DNA from 3 places in the Xenorhabdus bakwenae genome. Region 2 is predicted to be linked to each of the others. Evidence: riboswitches for the same ligand, from Rfam matches in the RefSeq annotation. Region 2 holds a riboswitch; each other region holds the start of a gene.
The links. Region 2 has a riboswitch for thiamine pyrophosphate ahead of thiB (thiamine ABC transporter substrate binding subunit). Riboswitches for the same ligand answer to the same signal wherever they lie in the genome.
Positions count from the first base shown of each region.

Region 1: linked by a shared signal. The riboswitch ahead of thiC (phosphomethylpyrimidine synthase ThiC) and the one ahead of thiB (thiamine ABC transporter substrate binding subunit) in region 2 are both predicted to bind thiamine pyrophosphate.
Region 3: linked by a shared signal. The riboswitch ahead of thiD (bifunctional hydroxymethylpyrimidine kinase/phosphomethylpyrimidine kinase) and the one ahead of thiB (thiamine ABC transporter substrate binding subunit) in region 2 are both predicted to bind thiamine pyrophosphate.

Region 1 covers NZ_CP119194.1:3,300,694-3,306,740, reverse strand. Annotated here, with positions in the region: gene hupA (nucleoid-associated protein HU-alpha) at 1-75, opposite strand, end outside; gene PXH59_RS16475 (YjaG family protein) at 261-851, opposite strand; gene nfi (deoxyribonuclease V) at 928-1,617, opposite strand; gene hemE (uroporphyrinogen decarboxylase) at 1,622-2,686, opposite strand; gene nudC (NAD(+) diphosphatase) at 2,793-3,560, opposite strand; TPP riboswitch at 3,724-3,848, shown strand; gene thiC (phosphomethylpyrimidine synthase ThiC) at 3,995-5,971, shown strand; gene thiE (thiamine phosphate synthase) at 5,955-6,047, shown strand, end outside.
Region 2 covers NZ_CP119194.1:2,406,085-2,412,131, reverse strand. Annotated here, with positions in the region: gene PXH59_RS12175 (IS982 family transposase) at 1-668, opposite strand, end outside; gene thiQ (thiamine ABC transporter ATP-binding protein ThiQ) at 851-1,546, opposite strand; gene thiP (thiamine/thiamine pyrophosphate ABC transporter permease ThiP) at 1,539-3,143, opposite strand; gene thiB (thiamine ABC transporter substrate binding subunit) at 3,119-4,105, opposite strand; TPP riboswitch at 4,267-4,371, opposite strand; gene rppH (RNA pyrophosphohydrolase) at 4,488-5,018, shown strand; gene ptsP (phosphoenolpyruvate--protein phosphotransferase) at 5,028-6,047, shown strand, end outside.
Region 3 covers NZ_CP119194.1:501,931-507,977, forward strand. Annotated here, with positions in the region: gene PXH59_RS03010 (amino acid permease) at 1-831, shown strand, start outside; gene cspE (transcription antiterminator/RNA stability regulator CspE) at 1,620-1,829, shown strand; TPP riboswitch at 1,952-2,044, shown strand; gene thiD (bifunctional hydroxymethylpyrimidine kinase/phosphomethylpyrimidine kinase) at 2,089-2,886, shown strand; gene fbaB (class I fructose-bisphosphate aldolase) at 2,944-3,993, opposite strand; gene trhP (prephenate-dependent tRNA uridine(34) hydroxylase TrhP) at 4,596-5,960, opposite strand.

The DNA.
Region 1 (6,047 bases), 890 kb from region 2:
CAGTGCAGCTTTAGCCTGGATTTTGGTCAGGTCTGCGCCTGCTGCAATTGCATCAACTAATTCAGTCTTATTCATAGATTATCCTTACAGTGTGTTTATCGTTTGCAAAGCATCGAGTGCGACGGATATGCCGATTTGACAGCACCCCTGCATACACGCACCGATAGCCACTTCTTTTCGCCCTCCAATGTAGAACAGAGTGAGGGCAAATGTGAAGACTTTAAATACGGCAAATCAAGCACTAAGTCACGTTTTATAAGTTATTGCGCCAAATTTATGCCGATATTGCTGACTTCCGCCTCACGGAGATCAGTCCTTAATCCTTTAATTAATTCGATGTCCCGTTCTTCGCAATCTGCCAACAAACGGTAAATCTCCCATTGAATGTCCCATTCTTCCTCAATGGCAGGTAATACTTTTAACTCATCCTCGGTCATTTCTCTACCGGCCTGCGTCATTTCCAGCATAGCAACAGTACGGATGGATGTTTCACTGACGGCTATTGCATGTTCTAACGTCGAACCACTCAGACGAGAATGAATGACTTCACTCAATGCAATGCACGCATCAATCGCCGGATACACACCATAAATATCATAATCTTCCGATGATGGGATAATGGCTTCCAATTTTTCCAGCTGATTATCAAAATTCACTTTTACATCTTTAACGACCAAAATTTCCCACACAAGATCCAGAATGCGGCGATATTGTACAGGGTCTGCAAATCTGCTTTGGAGACAAAATGCCTGATAATTTGGATACATCCGCTCACATAGACTAGCCATAAAAGTCAAATGTTGCCAACTTTCGAGTTTCTCCAACCGCAGATGGATCGGGTTTCTTAACATTGGTCGTTACTCATAATGCCTAATTTGCGTCGAAGTTTACCTGAAAATCAAGAATATCCACACTTTTCCGCCACAATTATAGATTTTTCTGCATTGTTTGCTTAAAAAACAACCTATTTGAGGCAATCCCGTCCGCCCAACGGGTGGGTTCAGGCAGTTTATATCCCCCCATACACTGCTCAACCCAAAAGACCGCACTATCAATACTGATCTTGTGTCCAGGGGAAATATAGAGCGGATTGCATCTTTTTTTGCTTCTCAATACGACACCAATCTGTTCACCGTGATCCATCAGTGGCTGACGATCACCCAGAACCTCTCCTACCTGCGCATGTTCACCACACAAACGGCTTTTTGCCACCCCAATGGTGGGAACATCCACGAAGACCCCAAAATGGCTGGCGATACCAAAACGCCGAGGATGGGCAATGCCCTGACCATCCACCATCACCAAATCAGGCCGCAAACTTAATTTTTGCCATGCAGCTATCAGTGCAGGATATTCACGAAATGAGAGTAAACCGGGGATATAGGGAAGTACCGTATCAATTCTGGCAATTTGGTATTCAACCAATTCCAGTGAAGGATATTGCAATACCGCAATGGCGGCACGGGTTACCGTACCGCTTTTTTCAAACCCAACATCAGCACCCGCAATGAACTTCGGCGTAAAATCTGGCGTGAAAGACGCAGAAAAAGCATCATGGCGGATAACCAGCCGTGATTTCTCTATCTGTTCCTGACGTAATGCCTTTGTATCAATCATAAAATCATTGATGGTATTTTACTGAAAGCCGATGTACTGCTTCAACGAATGCGCCTGCGTGTTCTGGCGGAACATCCTGATGAATACCGTGCCCCAAATTGAAAACATGCCCACTGCCCACACCAAAATCTTGTAAAATTGTCGACACTTCTTCTTCAATTCGTGCTGGCGGGGCATATAACATGGACGGGTCCATATTACCCTGCAAGGCGACCTTATCTCCAACGCGCCGACGCGCATCAGCCATATTCGTTGTCCAATCCAAACCAAGCGCATCACATCCTGTCGCCGCCATCGCTTCAAGCCACTGCCCTCCCCCTTTGGTAAACAGGGTCACAGGCACACGACGGCCTTCATGTTCGCGGATCAATCCATCAACAATTTTATGCATGTATTGCAGGGAAAACGCCAGATAATCTCGATGAGACAAAACCCCACCCCAGGTATCGAAAATCATGACAGATTGAGCGCCAGCTTTTATTTGCGCATTCAGATATAAAATAACGCTGTTTGCCAATTTATCCAGTAACATATGCAATGTAGCAGGCTCCGCATACATCATGGCCTTAATTTTGGTGAAAGCCTTACTGCTTCCGCCTTCAACCATATATGTGGCCAATGTCCACGGGCTACCAGAAAACCCGATCAAAGGCACTTGTCCTGCCAATGCCTTACGAATAGCCCGCACGGCATCCATAACATAGCCTAACTCCAGTTCGGGATCAGGCTCAGGCAATTTTTCTACATCAGCATGATTCTGAATCGGAGAATGAAAACGTGGCCCTTCTCCCGTTTCAAAATACAGCCCTAATCCCATCGCATCAGGAATAGTCAAAATATCAGAAAACAGGATAGCGGCATCCAGCGGAAAGCGGCGTAAGGGCTGGAGAGTCACTTCACAAGCCAATTCGGTGTTTTTACATAACGAGATGAAATTTCCCGCCGCCTGACGCGTAGCTTTATATTCAGGTAAATATCGACCGGCCTGACGCATCATCCATACCGGGGTGATATCGACGGGCTGACGCAATAAGGCACGCAGATAGCGGTCGTTTTTCAACTCATTCATGACAAGCTCCCTTGATTAATTTATGCACGACAAACACACGAAAAAACTGGCGCAGTTTAACATGCCTGAAATTGAACTTCTGGCATAACCTCCCATAACGTGATGATTACTGATGACGGCATAACGCCACCGTATCTTCAATTAAACGGCGGGCAATCGTATCAGGGGGAGGAATCAAGGGAAGATTATCATAACGGTGCCAATCTGCACTGATCAGTTCAGCGGGGTCAATATTGATTTCACCGCTCTCATAATCGGCCAGAAAGCCTACCATCAATGAATTCGGGAAAGGCCACGGCTGGGAGGCGACATAACGCAAATTACGGATCGTAATCCCGCTCTCTTCCATCACTTCACGATGCACAGTCTCCTCCAGCGTTTCCCCCACTTCAACAAAACCGGCCAGCACGGTATGAATCCCATTACGGTGACGCTGGTGTTGTGCCAGCAAGATATGGTCATCACGGCGAATACCGACAATGATGCTGGGTGCAATTTGTGGATAATAATGTTCATGGCAGTGGTGGCACAAACAAGCCCATTCACGCTGGCTATGCTGCATCTCATGACCACAGTAACCACAATAGTGATGTGAACGATAAAACTCAGCCAATTGAACACCACGCCCAACCAACTGAAATAACTTAGCATCCCGATCAGCAATTAAACGGGGAGAGGACATATCTGAAGCCATTTTCTGACGAACCAACCAGACCGTCTCCCCCAACCACTCACCGATGGGTTTTGCCATATGGCCTTGCAATGACCATTGACCGGCCGTACCTAAAGGTAACTCTCCTTGTGGTAGCCAAACCCGATTCTCAAGACTGACAATCCACCAGCCTTGTTCTCTACCTGTCAGTTTTTGTTGCATAATCTGTTCCATCATGGGTTATGTGATTTATGACGTCTTCAATCTCGTTATAGTAACCGCACTGGTGAATACTCTTCTTAAATAGGCGTCACAGTAATGTCAAAACAAATGCGCCCAAAAACGGGGTTGTAGTTTTCACAATCCCCTTTATACTTTGGGGTGTTTTTTCTTGTCGGAGTGCCTAGCGTTCAACGTATATCACGATGGACACAGGCTGAGACCGTTAATTCGGGATCCGCAGAACCTGATCGGGCTAATACCCGCGAAGGGAACAAGAGTAATCACTCCGCTGCCAGTATTTTGTACATTTATGCAATCATGTACAAATACCAATCAGCCCCAACCATTACTCCCTGCGAGCTCCAGACAAGCAATTTTCTCAACTTAAGCCTGATCAACAATGAGACAGGCGATAACACAGTCAGGAATTTGCTATGTCTAAGTCCAACAATATCGTTATTTCGAATACGGTTATTCCAACGGCTGATATCTCGCCTAAAGCCCATCCAGCGAGGCCACGTAAGGTTCAAAGAGATGCGGCACAAGCATTTATCCATTCCGTTCAAGGGGTGACTTTTCCCAATTCAAAGCGCATTTACCTTGAAGGCTCACGCCAAGATATTCAGGTTCCTATGCGTGAAATCCAACTTTCTCCCACATTCATTGGGGGCACGAAAGAAAATCCCCAATTTGAGGCAAACGAACCTGTCCCGGTTTATGACACTTCCGGCTCTTATGGCGATCCTGCTGCCATACTGGATGTAAGGAAGGGTTTACCTAAGATCCGCCAGCCGTGGATTGATGAACGCAATGATACCGAACCTGTTTCAGCCCTCAGTTCTGATTTTACCCAACAACGCCTTGCTGATGCCGGATTGGATCACCTGCGCTTTCACCATCGTCCACATCCACTGAAATCCAGGCAGGGTAAGTGTGTCACCCAATTGCACTATGCACGCCAGGGGATCATCACACCAGAAATGGAATTTATCGCCTTGCGTGAAAATATGGGGCGCGAGCGCATTCGCAGTGAAGTCTTGCGCCAGCAACATGCAGGGCAAAGTTTCGGTGCCAACTTACCGGAAAACATCACAGCCGAATTTGTCCGTCAGGAAGTTGCTGCCGGCCGTGCGATTATTCCCGCCAACATTAATCATCCTGAATCTGAACCGATGATTATTGGTCGCAATTTTCTGGTGAAAGTGAATGCCAATATCGGTAACTCCTCCGTCACCTCCTCTATTGAAGAAGAGGTGGAAAAACTGATCTGGTCTACCCGCTGGGGCGCAGATACCGTGATGGATCTCTCCACCGGACGCTACATCCACGAAACCCGCGAATGGATACTACGCAATAGCCCGGTTCCCATTGGTACTGTCCCGATTTATCAGGCACTGGAAAAGGTCAACGGCATCGCAGAAAACCTGACATGGGAAATGTTCCGCGATACCTTGCTGGAACAGGCCGAACAAGGCGTGGATTATTTCACTATTCATGCTGGCGTGCTGCTACGTTATGTCCCGATGACCGCCAAACGCCTGACCGGTATTGTTTCCCGTGGCGGCTCAATTATGGCGAAGTGGTGCCTTTCCCATCACCAAGAAAATTTCCTCTACACCCACTTCCGCGAAATCTGTGAAATTTGTGCGGCCTATGACGTCTCCCTCTCTTTGGGGGATGGGTTGCGTCCTGGCTCAATTCAGGATGCCAATGACGAAGCCCAATTCGCAGAATTGTATACTCTTGGCGAGCTGACCAGGATCGCATGGGAGTACGATGCTCAGGTCATGATTGAAGGACCCGGGCATATCCCAATGCAACTGATCCGCCGTAATATGACGGAAGAACTCGAACACTGCCACGAGGCCCCATTTTATACTCTGGGACCATTGACGACCGATATCGCTCCAGGTTATGACCATTTCACCTCCGGCATCGGCGCTGCCATGATTGGCTGGTTTGGCTGTGCCATGCTGTGTTATGTCACGCCCAAAGAACACCTCGGGCTGCCCAATAAAGAGGATGTCAAACAAGGCCTGATTACTTACAAAATCGCAGCCCATGCGGCAGATCTCGCCAAAGGCCATCCGGGAGCACAAATCCGTGACAATGCGATGTCAAAGGCGCGGTTTGAATTCCGCTGGGAAGATCAATTCAATCTGGCACTTGATCCTGACACCGCCCGCGCCTACCACGATGAAACCTTACCGCAGGAATCCGGCAAAGTTGCCCACTTCTGTTCCATGTGTGGGCCAAAATTCTGCTCAATGAAAATCACCCAGGATGTGCGCGATTATGCAGCAAAACTGGAACAGGAAGCGGGTATGGAACAGATGTCAGAAGCATTCCGTTCCCGTGGCAGCGAACTCTATCACAGTGCTGAGGAGGTGACGCATGAAAAATCAGCCTGATACCTCAACGCTTCCACAAGCCCCCTTTGCCCCAACAATGCACCGATTGGGGCTTTATCCGGTGGTGGATTCCCTG
Region 2 (6,047 bases):
ATGGGATCATCCCTATTGGCACGCACTGGGGTAATCATTTCAATCCCCTCTGCCTTCATTTCCTGTTTAAATTCAACGCCTAAATACCCTTTATCACCCAGCAAACAGCCTTTTATCGAACCGATCACATCCCAGATTGCTTCACGCTCACTGACATTGGCGGGCGTCAGCGTAAACCCGGTTACCACGCCGATTTCGTCTATCATGAGATGTCCTTTGAAGCCGTAGTCAGTTTCGTTTTTGGCGGCACAGTACCCATAATCGGCTTGTCCTTTGAAGTTGGCACTGCCTTTTGCTCTTTTGAATCCACAGACGGGCAGCGGAAATCCGTCGATAATATGTACTGGCCTGTCGGGCGCGCCCAATAACCTCGCCAGCTTTTCTTGCAGTTGTTGTTTAACAACCCAAAGATTCGAAATCTGTTTAGCGAAATTGGCGCGTGAACCCAGTCCCGGAAACCACTCGCGCCAGTGGTCACGAAAGTACGTCCAAATGCCTTTATCCGTTGAAAAGCCTAAAAATTCGCCCACCACTTCCATCGTGATGGCTTCCGCATCGCTCAGCTTAGGTGGATATCCCCGGCTTCTGAACCGTGTGCCTTGCTGTAACTGCGTTAAATTGTCATCTACCCAACAAAACACCCAAATGATAAAATCTTGCTGTGACATAGCCTTTTGTTCCTTTATTCCTCTATTTTTGACGACTTAAAGTTATAAAGGAACGGCTATGTCATTTCAACTCACCATAAAAGTCGAGCATCGCGTTTAGATTACTCTTATTCTTTTGATTAGCGCCCCATTACCGGGGCGTCTTGTGCTTAAAATGTAGGCCATAATTTTATCCCCCAACATCAACCTATCCCCAAAACCACCGCCTCAGCCGCCTCCCCGCTCACCAATTTCTCTGTTGCACCATCATAATGAATTTTTCCATCCACAATCAGCAAAGAGCGTGGGGCGATCTTGGCGGCATCCTCAAGATTATGGGACACCATAAGTAACGTCATTTGTCGTTCACTGCATATTTTATCCAGTAATCCCAGCATCTCATTGCGTAAAGCCGGATCAAGTGCCGAAAAGGGTTCATCCAGCAATAAAATCGGTTGATGGCGGACTAAACAACGAGCCAACGCTGCCCGCTGGCGTTGTCCACCTGAAAGTTGGGCAGGCAGGCGCGATAGACACTCTTCCAGTGACACCTGGGAGGCAATCTGCTGTCGCGTTTTCTTTTGCTCAGCACTTAACCGCAAGCCGGGATGCAATCCCAAACCAATATTTTGTGCGATGGTTAAATGGGAAAACAGATTATTTTCCTGAAACAGCATCGAAACCGGCCGCCTGGAAGGTGGGGTATGCGTATGGTTTTCGCCATCCAGCCAAATATCGCCTTGTGCTGGAAACTGAAAACCCGCTATTAAACTTAACAAGGTACTTTTACCAGCGCCGCTTGGGCCGAGGATCGCAATGCGTTCTCCGGCTTTGACGCTCAGATTAAAATGCATGGCAAAGTGTTCATAAGTATAAATGACATTTTCAAGTTTAATCATGGCGTCGGCTCGGTAAGCGTTCAATCACAGTGAATAAAACAAAACACAGCAGGAGCAACAGAAATGCGGTCACGGCACCATCCTGACTGCGATAGGCCCCAATTTGTTGGGAAAGGTAATAAGGCAAAGTGCGGAAATCTTCATTGCCAAATAAGGCAATCACACCAAAATCGCCAATGGATAAAACACAGGCGAAAGCCAACGCTTGGGCCAATGGTGTTTTTAATGCTTTAAGCTCGATCCAATACAGGCGGTGTATTCCCTGCATATTGAGGGAGCGACATAGAGGGTTATAACGCTGTGCCAGATCGCGCATGGGGTTTTCCAATACTTTTAGCGCGTAGGGGATCGCCATTAATGCGTTGGTCAGGATAACCAGCCCGTAAGGTGATTGAGGTATACCAATGGTTGTGTTTAGCAGGAGAAAAAAGCCTGTGGCAAGAACAATTCCCGGCATGGCAAGGATCAGCAATCCGCTGCTTTCCATTGTCTGCCCCCAGCGAGGGGAATGGCGTAAGCGTAATTCGCGGCTGCTCCATAGCAACATCATGGTGAAAATAACACACAACAATCCTGCACCTACTGCAATAATGATGGACGTCGTAAAGGCTTGCCATAAAGCGGGCTGGCTTAAGACAGCAAAAATATCACGGTTCAGGCCATCCACGATGACCGCCAATAAGGGGGGAAGTAACAGCAATAACGCGATGCCAATCAGTAAACCATCAGATAATTTTTGCAGCCATGGATCCTGTGGATTCCGCCATTGTTGTTGATGCCCATAACCCACGGAAAGTGCGCCCTTAAGTTTTTGGCTAAGAAGCACCAAGCCGAGGCAACAAAAAAGCTGTATCAAGGCAAGCAGGGCAGCATGACCAAGATCGTAGTCGTAACTCAGCGCCTGATAAATGGCAAGTTCAATGGTCGTTGCGGCTGGGCCACCGCCGAGAGCCAGAACCGTAGCGAAACTGGCGAAGCACAGCATAAAAATCAGCGCACCCGTCGGTAAAATTTGACGGCGCAGGTAAGGCCACTCGATAAAACGAAAATGTTGCCATTCACTCATACCAAGCTGGGCGGCAAGTTGGCGCTGCTCAATGGCAATACTCTCCAGAGATTGCAGCAATAGCCGCGTTGCCATTGGCATATTGAAGAAAATATGTGCCAGCAAAATCCCTTGTAGCCCATAAGGTGTAAAACGATATTCAACGCCTATCCATTGGGAAAGGTTAGCCAGCCAGCCGGTCTGACCATAAACCGTGAGGATGCCAAACAGGGCAACTAAAACAGGGAGAACCAATGTCATGGCGCATAAGCGCAGAAAGAGAGTCTTGCCTGGAAAACAACGACGGTACAGTGCCCGAGCCAGAAAAATGGCCGGTGTTACCGATAAAACGGCAGAGAGAAATGCCTGCCAGAAGGTGAACAGAATGACATGCCAGAGATAACTGTCATGCAAAAATGCCTGCCAATGGCTTTCAGGTGCATTGAACCACAGCGCCCCGAACGCCGACAGGGCAACCATCATTAACAGGCCGGCGGCAAGAACCCCCGGCAATAACCAACCCGCGATTAACGGCTGACAGCGCTTTGCCATGTACGTATCCATTTTGTACGGTGTTTTGCCACATCATCTGCGTTGAATTGCAGGGATTTCTCAGGAACAGGAAGTTGTTTGAAAACGTCGGGCAAAGGGATATCAATGACAGGATACATCCATTGGGTTGTTGGAATGGCTTGCTGAAATGCCGGAGAAAGCATGAAATTCAAAAAGTTCTGTGCCAGTTCTGGCTGTTTACTTGAGGCTACCTGAGCGGCCACTTCAATTTGCAAGTAATGTCCTTCCTTGAAGATAGCGGCGGCGTAGTTATCTTTTTTCTCTGACATCATGTGATAGCCAGGAGATGTGGTATAGCTCAACACCATATCACCTTCACCTTTCAGAAACAGGCCATAGGCTTCACTCCAGCCTTTAGTCACAGTGAGTGTCTTTGGCGCCACTTTTTGCCACTCCTGAGCGGCTTTGTCGCCATAGAGTTTTTGTATCCAGAGCAATAGCCCTAAACCCGGCGTGCTGGTGCGTGGGTCTTGGTAAATAATCTTCCAATTCTGGGGATTATTGATTAATTCATCCATACTTTGGGGGGGATGAGGTAGGGTATTTTTGTTGTAAATAAAGGCAAAATAACCGTAATCGTAAGGAATAAACGTCGTGTTGTGCCATGCAATGGGTAATTTCAGTTTTGAGGTATCGACGTGACTTGGTGTGAATAATCCGGTTTGTTGAGCGGCTTGAATCAGGTTGTTATCTAACCCCAGTATAATATCTGCGGGTGTTTTTTTGCCTTCCATTCTCAAACGGTTCAGCAAGGAGACGCCATCTTCCAACGCAACCAGTTTCAGTTCACAGCCACATTCGGTTTCAAAGGCTTTTTTGATGGCAGGCCCGGGTCCCCATTCAGAGGCAAATGAATCATAAGTATAAACTGTCAGGGTAGGTTTTGCCTGGCCTGTCTGAGCAAAAACGCTGGTAGCAATAGACAGCAGGCTGATAGCCATAAAGCGGGGAAATAATTTTGTAAACACTTTGCTCTCCTATAATTGCATATATCAATAGTTAGCAATATTGATAATTCTATACATCAATTACTTAATGTTTGTTATTAGCAGATAGCAAAGGATCTGAGAAGGTGCTAAATGAAAATGACATCTATTATATCAATGAGTAGCGTCTCAAATCCCTACGACGGTACTAACCGGTTCAGGTTCGACGGGTTTGTTCTCAGCAGTACTGTTTTGCGACAGCCGCACCCCGTTGAGATAGCGGTATTGTAGAGACTTCGGCTACGTCTGCAAAGTCTAATCATAGAGGTTTACCGCTTGAGATGAGTGTGAAACAATTAGCTATCTTTTTAAATTTGTTATACCGAGAGGTAGTCTGGTGATCGATGATGATGGCTACCGCCCGAATGTAGGAATTGTAATTTGTAATCGCCAAGGGCAAGTTCTGTGGGCTCGCCGTTATGGGCAGCACTCCTGGCAGTTTCCTCAAGGGGGTATCAATCCAGGGGAATCACCAGAGCAGGCAATGTATCGCGAGTTGTTCGAAGAAGTTGGTTTAAATCGCAAAGATGTACGGGTTCTTGCCTCAACCCGGAGTTGGTTGCGTTACAAATTACCCAAACGTTTGGTGCGTTGGGATACAAAGCCTGTTTGTATTGGGCAAAAGCAACGTTGGTTTTTATTACAGTTATTGTGTAATGAAGCGGATATTAATGTGCAGCGCAGTAAGACACCGGAATTTGATGGTTGGCGTTGGGTCAGTTATTGGTATCCTGTCCGGCAGGTCGTTTCTTTTAAACGCGATGTCTATCGCCGCGTGATGAAAGAATTCTCTTTTATTGTGATGTCAACGCAGGAGCCGGCTTCATTATTCCATTCACCTTATTTACATCGTCGTAGAAAAAGTTAGGTTATTGCTATGCTCATGCGCTTACGGGAAATTGTTGAAAAGGTTGCAATGGCAGCTAATTTATCTGAAGCGCTTGAGTTATTGGTCAATGAAACGTGCCGGGCAATGAACACGGATGTCTGCTCTATTTATTTGGCGGATCATCAGCGGCAATGTTATTACCTGATGGCAACCAAGGGGTTGAGAAAACCCAGGGGGCAAGCAATTAGTCTCGCCTTTGATGAAGGTGTCGTGGGGCAAGTTGGGCGTTTATCCGAATTAATTAATCTCGCTGATGTCCGTGATCATCCCAGTTTTAAATATATTCCCCAGGTAAGAGAAGAAAGTCTGCGGGCTTTTTTAGGTGTACCGATTATTTATCGTCGCCAATTGCAGGGAATACTCGTTGTCCAGCAATATGAGCGACGGTTATTTGATGAAAGTGAAGAATCTTTCATGGTGACACTGGCGATGCAACTTGCTGCTGTTCTCGCTCAGGCGCAAACCAAAGGGGTGTTCGGCCAGTATCGCCAGACCCGCATTAAGGGGCTTGCTATTTCTAATGGCATTGTTCTGGCACAGGGATGGCAAGATCGCTCCCAACCTTTGTTGGAACAAGTGACTGAAGCATTGACGCCGGATTATCAGGCTGAACGCTCCAGGCTGACTTTGGCGCTTGAAGAAGCCACTGCGGAATGCCGTCGTATCAGCAAGCGCTTTACTGCCAGTTCACAGAAAGAAAGCGCCGCCATTTTTGATCTCTATTCCCATTTATTAAATGATCCTCAACTCAAGCGGGATCTGTTTTGTGCCGTTGATAACGGTTTTGTAGCGGAATGGGCGATTAAAACGGTGATTGAAAAATATGCGGAACAGTTTGCCAGCTTGCAAGATCTTTATATGCGCGAGAGGGCATCGGATCTGCGGGCGCTCGGTCAGCGGGTGTTGTTTCATCTGAATGGTTCCTCTACGGGGAGCAGGCAGTGGCCAGCGCGTTTTATACTGGTTGCTGATGAACTCAGTGCTAACTTATTGGCTGAATTGCCACAA
Region 3 (6,047 bases), 1.9 Mb from region 2:
AATGGTGGCCCACAGGCAAGTATCACCAACTTGTGGCAGCAGGGCGGCTTTATGCCAAATGGGATTTCTGGCTTGATTATGGCGCTGGCTGTGATCATGTTTTCATTTGGCGGGCTGGAAATGGTCGGCATTACCGCAGCAGAAGCAGAAAATCCTGAGAAAAATATCCCAAAAGCTACTAACCAGGTTGTTTATCGCATCTTGCTGTTCTATATCGGTTCATTGGCTATTTTGCTGTCGTTGTATCCGTGGGAGAAGGTGGTAGAAGGCGGCAGCCCATTCGTTTTGATTTTCCATGATCTGGATAATTTCTGGGTAGCGAATGCGCTGAATGTGGTGGTACTAACGGCGGCGTTGTCGGTTTATAACAGTGGAGTGTATTGTAATAGCCGGATGCTGTATGGTTTGGCTAAACAAGGCAATGCGCCTTATGCACTCACAAAAGTTAACAAACGCAATGTCCCTGTCTTGTCTATTGGTTTATCCGCGCTGGTAACATCAATTGGTGTATTGATTAACTATGTTATGCCCGGTAAGGCATTTGAGTTGTTAATGGCATTAGTGGTAACAACTCTGGTCATTAACTGGATTATGATTTGTTGTGCTCATTTGAAATTCCGTTCAGCTAAAGATAAAGAAGGTGTCAAGACGAAATTTCAGGCACTGTGGTATCCATTTGGAAACTACCTGTGTTTAGTATTCCTGGCATTCATTCTTGTTATTATACTAACGATGCCCCCAATTCGTATTTCAGTCATCTTGATGCCGTTTTGGATTGGTGTCTTATGGATTGGTTATTTGATTGTTCGCTCAAAGAAAGCCAAGAGATAAGCAGATTAGTTGCTAATCCACGCCATGTTTTTTCAGCCGGGTATTATGCCCGGCTGATTGTCAGTGATAAATAATGCATTACCGTTATTTTATGTAACTAAATGCCATTCTCTGGTGAATTCTATTTTTAATAAAATATTATTTCTGTATTTTCTCCATAATACAGAATAAGAATGTTTATACTCTTTTTTTGACAATGTAGTTTTATTTTAAACGCTAACTACTCCGGCGAAATGCACTTCATGAAATCAATAAATCGTATGAGGATGATCATACGGATGAATAGTAAAAAGTCATCCCACAAATATTATAATTGAACAATATTTAATAAAGGACAAACAAAAAGTAAGCTGATTACATGTAAAGCGGCTATATTGTACGTTCAAAAATAATAAGTGAGATTAACCATAATTTTTACAGCTACCTAAAATGAATTTTGTATAACAATAACTCTCTGGCCTACACCATAACTGATAGGTAAAACAGTATTATATATTAGTCTTATTAAAGATATTGTTTTGGGTGAATTTTTCTTTTTACGTTTATTCATGGGGTTATGCGACTTAAAGGTTATTGAGTAATTTCAAATCGGAATGTGAATTTAGAGTTTTAAATATGTGCGTTGTCTCCAGCACCTGAAAAAAATGGCTTGCGATTATATAAAGAGTATGTGATAAAACACATGGGTAAACGAAGTAAAGTTCTGTTAATAAATAACAGTAACTAATACTGGTTTGTTTATTTTGATGCCAATAGGCGAATAAAGTGAGTCAAAGGAAATTTTTGAAATGGCAAAAATCACTGGTACTGTGAAGTGGTTCAACGAGTCTAAAGGTTTTGGTTTTATTACTCCATCTAATGGTAGCAAAGATGTATTTGTACATTTTTCTGCTATTACGAAAGATGGGTTTAAAACATTGTCTGAAGGCCAACAAGTTGAGTTTGAAATTCAGGATGGTCCTAAAGGTCCTGCTGCTGCAAACGTTAAAACTTTATAGTAATAAATTTAATTTAGCGGCTATCTGATTGCTGGTTAAATCTATTTATCGTTAGTTTAGTTTTATTATCTGGCGATAACCTATTGCAAATATCACTCTATTGGGATACTAATAGAGTGATTTTTTTTGACTCGGGGCGTTCTTTATTGAACTGAGAAGTACCCGTATTCCCTGATCTGGATAATGCCAGCGTAGGGAAGTCATGGTATCTCTTATTCCGATACCCGCTTTTCTTTAGCTGGTGGCAGGAATCACCATAATGAGAATTAACTCACTGACTATCGCAGGAACCGATCCCGGCGGTGGTGCCGGCATTCAGGCCGATTTAAAAACCTTTTCTGCGCTTGGAGCCTACGGCACGACAGTTATCACTGCGTTGGTTGCGCAAAATACACTGGGTGTACAATCCGTGTATGAACTTGATCCCCTCTTTGTTGCTGCTCAGTTAGAGTCTGTGCTTTCAGATGTCAGGATTGACAGTGCCAAAATTGGTATGTTGTCGAATGCGGCTAATATCGCTGTAATAGCAGAGTCGTTGCAGCGTTATCCTATTCCTTACATTGTACTGGATACTGTTATGGTAGCGAAAAGCGGTGATCCTTTGTTATCACCAGAGTCTGTTTCCGCAATGGTAGAGCAATTACTGCCGATCGTCTCTTTGATCACCCCTAATTTACCGGAAGCAGCAGCTATATTGAAATGTGATATTGCCAATACTGAAGATGAAATGTTATGGCAGGGGCGTGCATTACGTTCAATGGGATGCCAGACAGTTTTATTGAAAGGCGGACATTTAAATAATGAGGAAAGCCCGGATTGGCTTTTTACCTCGGACGGGGAGTGGCGTTTCAGCGCTCCCAGAGTCAATACACGGCATACTCATGGAACGGGTTGTACTTTATCCGCAGCACTTGCTGCATTACGCCCCCGGTACTCTGATTGGCAAAGTACGTTGCCGGTTGCCAAAACATATTTACAAAAGGCGCTGATGCAGGCGGATAGTTTGCAGGTTGGTCATGGCATTGGGCCAGTCCACCATTTTCATCAATGGTGGTGAATTTTTGAATAATGGGGATGCAAAGATCCCCATTTTGAACGTACTGAATCTAATGGATTAGGCGATGGTAATTTTCTTATCGAGATAAACATCCTGTACGGAGCGGATTAACTCAACGCCCTCTGTCATCGATTTCTTGAACGCTTTGCGGCCAAGGATCAATCCCATTCCCCCGGCACGTTTATTGATAACGGCAGTGCGGACAGAATCACTTAAGTCATTGTTTCCAGAAGCACCACCTGAATTGATTAATCCAGCGCGTCCCATATAACAGTTAGCAATTTGATAACGAACGAGATCAATCGGATGTTCAGAGGTCAAATTGCTATAGACGCGTTTATCCGTGTGCCCGAACCCAATAGCAGTATAACCACCGTTAGTTTCAGCCATTTTTTGTTTAACGATATCAGCGCCGATCGTTGCGGCCAGATGATTCGCCTGGCCGGTTAAATCGGCACTGGTGTGGTAATCAACCCCATCTTTCTTGAAAGCGGAATTACGCAGATAAGCCCATAACACAGTGACCATACCGAGTTCGTGAGCGCGTTCAAAGGCGGCTGAAATTTCTTCTATTTGGCGGCGTGACTCGGGAGAACCATAATAGATTGTTGCACCTACTGCAACGGCACCCATGTTAAATGCCTGTTCGACACTGGCATACAAAGTTTGATCATATTGGGCGGGATAGGTCAACGTTTCATTGTGATTAAGCTTAACCAGAAACGGGATCTTATGGGCATAACGGCGAGAAACAGACGCCAGAACACCGTAAGTTGAAGCAACACAATTACAGCCTGCCTCAATCGCCAGTTCAACGATATTTTTGGGATCAAAATAGAGAGGATTGGTAGCGAAAGAAGCGCTGGCGGAATGTTCAACCCCCTGATCTACCGGCAAAATTGAGAGATAACCCGTACCTGCCAGGCGTCCATGATTCAATAAGGTTTGCATGGAGCGAAGAACAGTATTGGGGCGGTTATTTTCGAGCATGACTCTATCAACGAAATCTGTACCCGGAAGATAGAGATTGTCACGTGGAATGGTATTACATTGATGTTCCAATAAACTCTCTGCGTCTTTTCCTAACAACTTAATGATATCAGTCATGATTAACTCCAGTTTGCAAAAGGCGCTACTGATTGTTGTTTATATTTGAGCTGATCACAAGACAAGTGGAGAGGGAAGCCGTAGTGGATCGCTTCAGTTAAGACAAATATTGCTAAAATTTAACCATGTTATATGACTATAAAGTGAAATAATATTTATCTGGTGTGGTGATAAATATTGAAGATATTCAGAAATTGGATAATTGGGCTTATTTTTTCTCAAAATTCCCTCATTAAACTGAATAAATTCCAACATGATTTATCAAAAGGTGTTTTTTGATTACTATAAACACGGTTACTCATAAAAGGGTAATGAATATCCCATCAGGATTTGGAAACATTAACTAATTTAATGTTTTTTAAGATGAAGGGGTTTTATTAACTCCTTGAATTAATTTGGTTTTATTTGTTTGTATAAAAGAAAAGGCCAGCCCAAGGGAGATTGAGCTAGCCAAGGAGGTGGTTCCTAGTCTTACAGTCAAAATTTTTTAGTTTTTTATTTTTCGGAACTGATAATACGGGAAATAAATTAGCATTGATGTGATCTATTTCTAAAAAAATAGATCAATTTCTTTAAAATCCTATTTCGGATTATTTCACTTGTCATGCATATGGATGAGGTGCTCTGGTATTACCACCTTTTAAGTTTCGCACAAGTAAAGCATAATTCAGCTTAATTTCTTCAGGAATAGGAAGATAAACGAGATGCCCATCACCCGGCGCAATTTCCACAGCCTGGCCTTTTTTATTTGTCATGGATTCTAACGTGAAGTTAATATTACCCGATGGAGTCATGAGTTCCAGATGATCCCCGACAAGAAATTTATTCTTCACGGCAACTTCTGCCAGTCCGTTGACGCGATTGCCAGTAAATTCACCAACGAATTGTTGAGTGTCTGATACGGAATAGCCGTATTCGTAAGTTTGGTAGGCATCATGAGTATGACGGCGCAGGAAACCTTCTGTATAGCCACGGTGCGCCAAACCTTCTAATGTGGTCATCAATGTTGGATCGAAGGGTTTTCCAGCCGCAGCATCATCTATGGCACGGCGATATACTTGGGCGGTGCGGGCACAATAATAAAAAGATTTGGTACGGCCTTCGATTTTCAGTGAGTGAACGCCCATGTTGGTTAATCGTTCCACATGCTCAATGGCACGTAAGTCTTTGGAATTCATGATATAAGTACCATGTTCATCTTCAAACGCTGACATATATTCGCCAGGACGTTTGGCTTCTTCTATCATGAAGACTTTATCCGTTGGTGCACCTTGGCCGAGCGTTGGTTCCATGTTTTTAACCGGAATAGGATCGTGCCTATGGACAATATTACCCACACTATCTTCCTTGCCTTCCTGCACATTGTATTCCCAGCGACAGGCATTAGTGCAAGTGCCCTGATTGGGATCGCGCTTGTTGATATAGCCCGATAACAGGCAACGGCCGGAATAAGCCATGCAAAGTGCGCCATGCACAAAAATCTCAAGCTCCATATCAGGCACTTGCTGGCGGATTTCAGCAATTTCTTCCAGCGAGAGTTCACGGGAAAGGATAACTCGCGTCAGCCCCATTTGTTTCCAGAATTTGACCGTAGCCCAGTTAACGGCATTGGCTTGAACCGAAAGATGAATGTCTATTTCAGGAAATGTCTCGCGCACCATCATAATTAAGCCCGGGTCAGACATAATCAAAGCATCAGGTCCCATTTCTACGACGGGTTTTAAGTCACGAATAAAAGTTTTCAACTTTGCGTTATGTGGTGCGATATTGACAACGACATAAAAACGCTTACCTAATTCATGCGCCTCCTTAATGCCTTGTGCCAATGTCTCATGATTAAATGCATTATTACGGACACGCAAACTATAGCGAGGTTGTCCGGCATAAATGGCATCTGCGCCATAAGCGAATGCGTACCGCATGTTTTTCAAAGAGCCGGCAGGAGAGAGTAATTCTGGAGTAAACATATTTTTTAACGTTCTCGGTCTGAGTTCAAGTCAGCCCTTACCCGGTCTTGATATCATTACTAAGGGTAAGGTTTAAAGGAGGGGGAT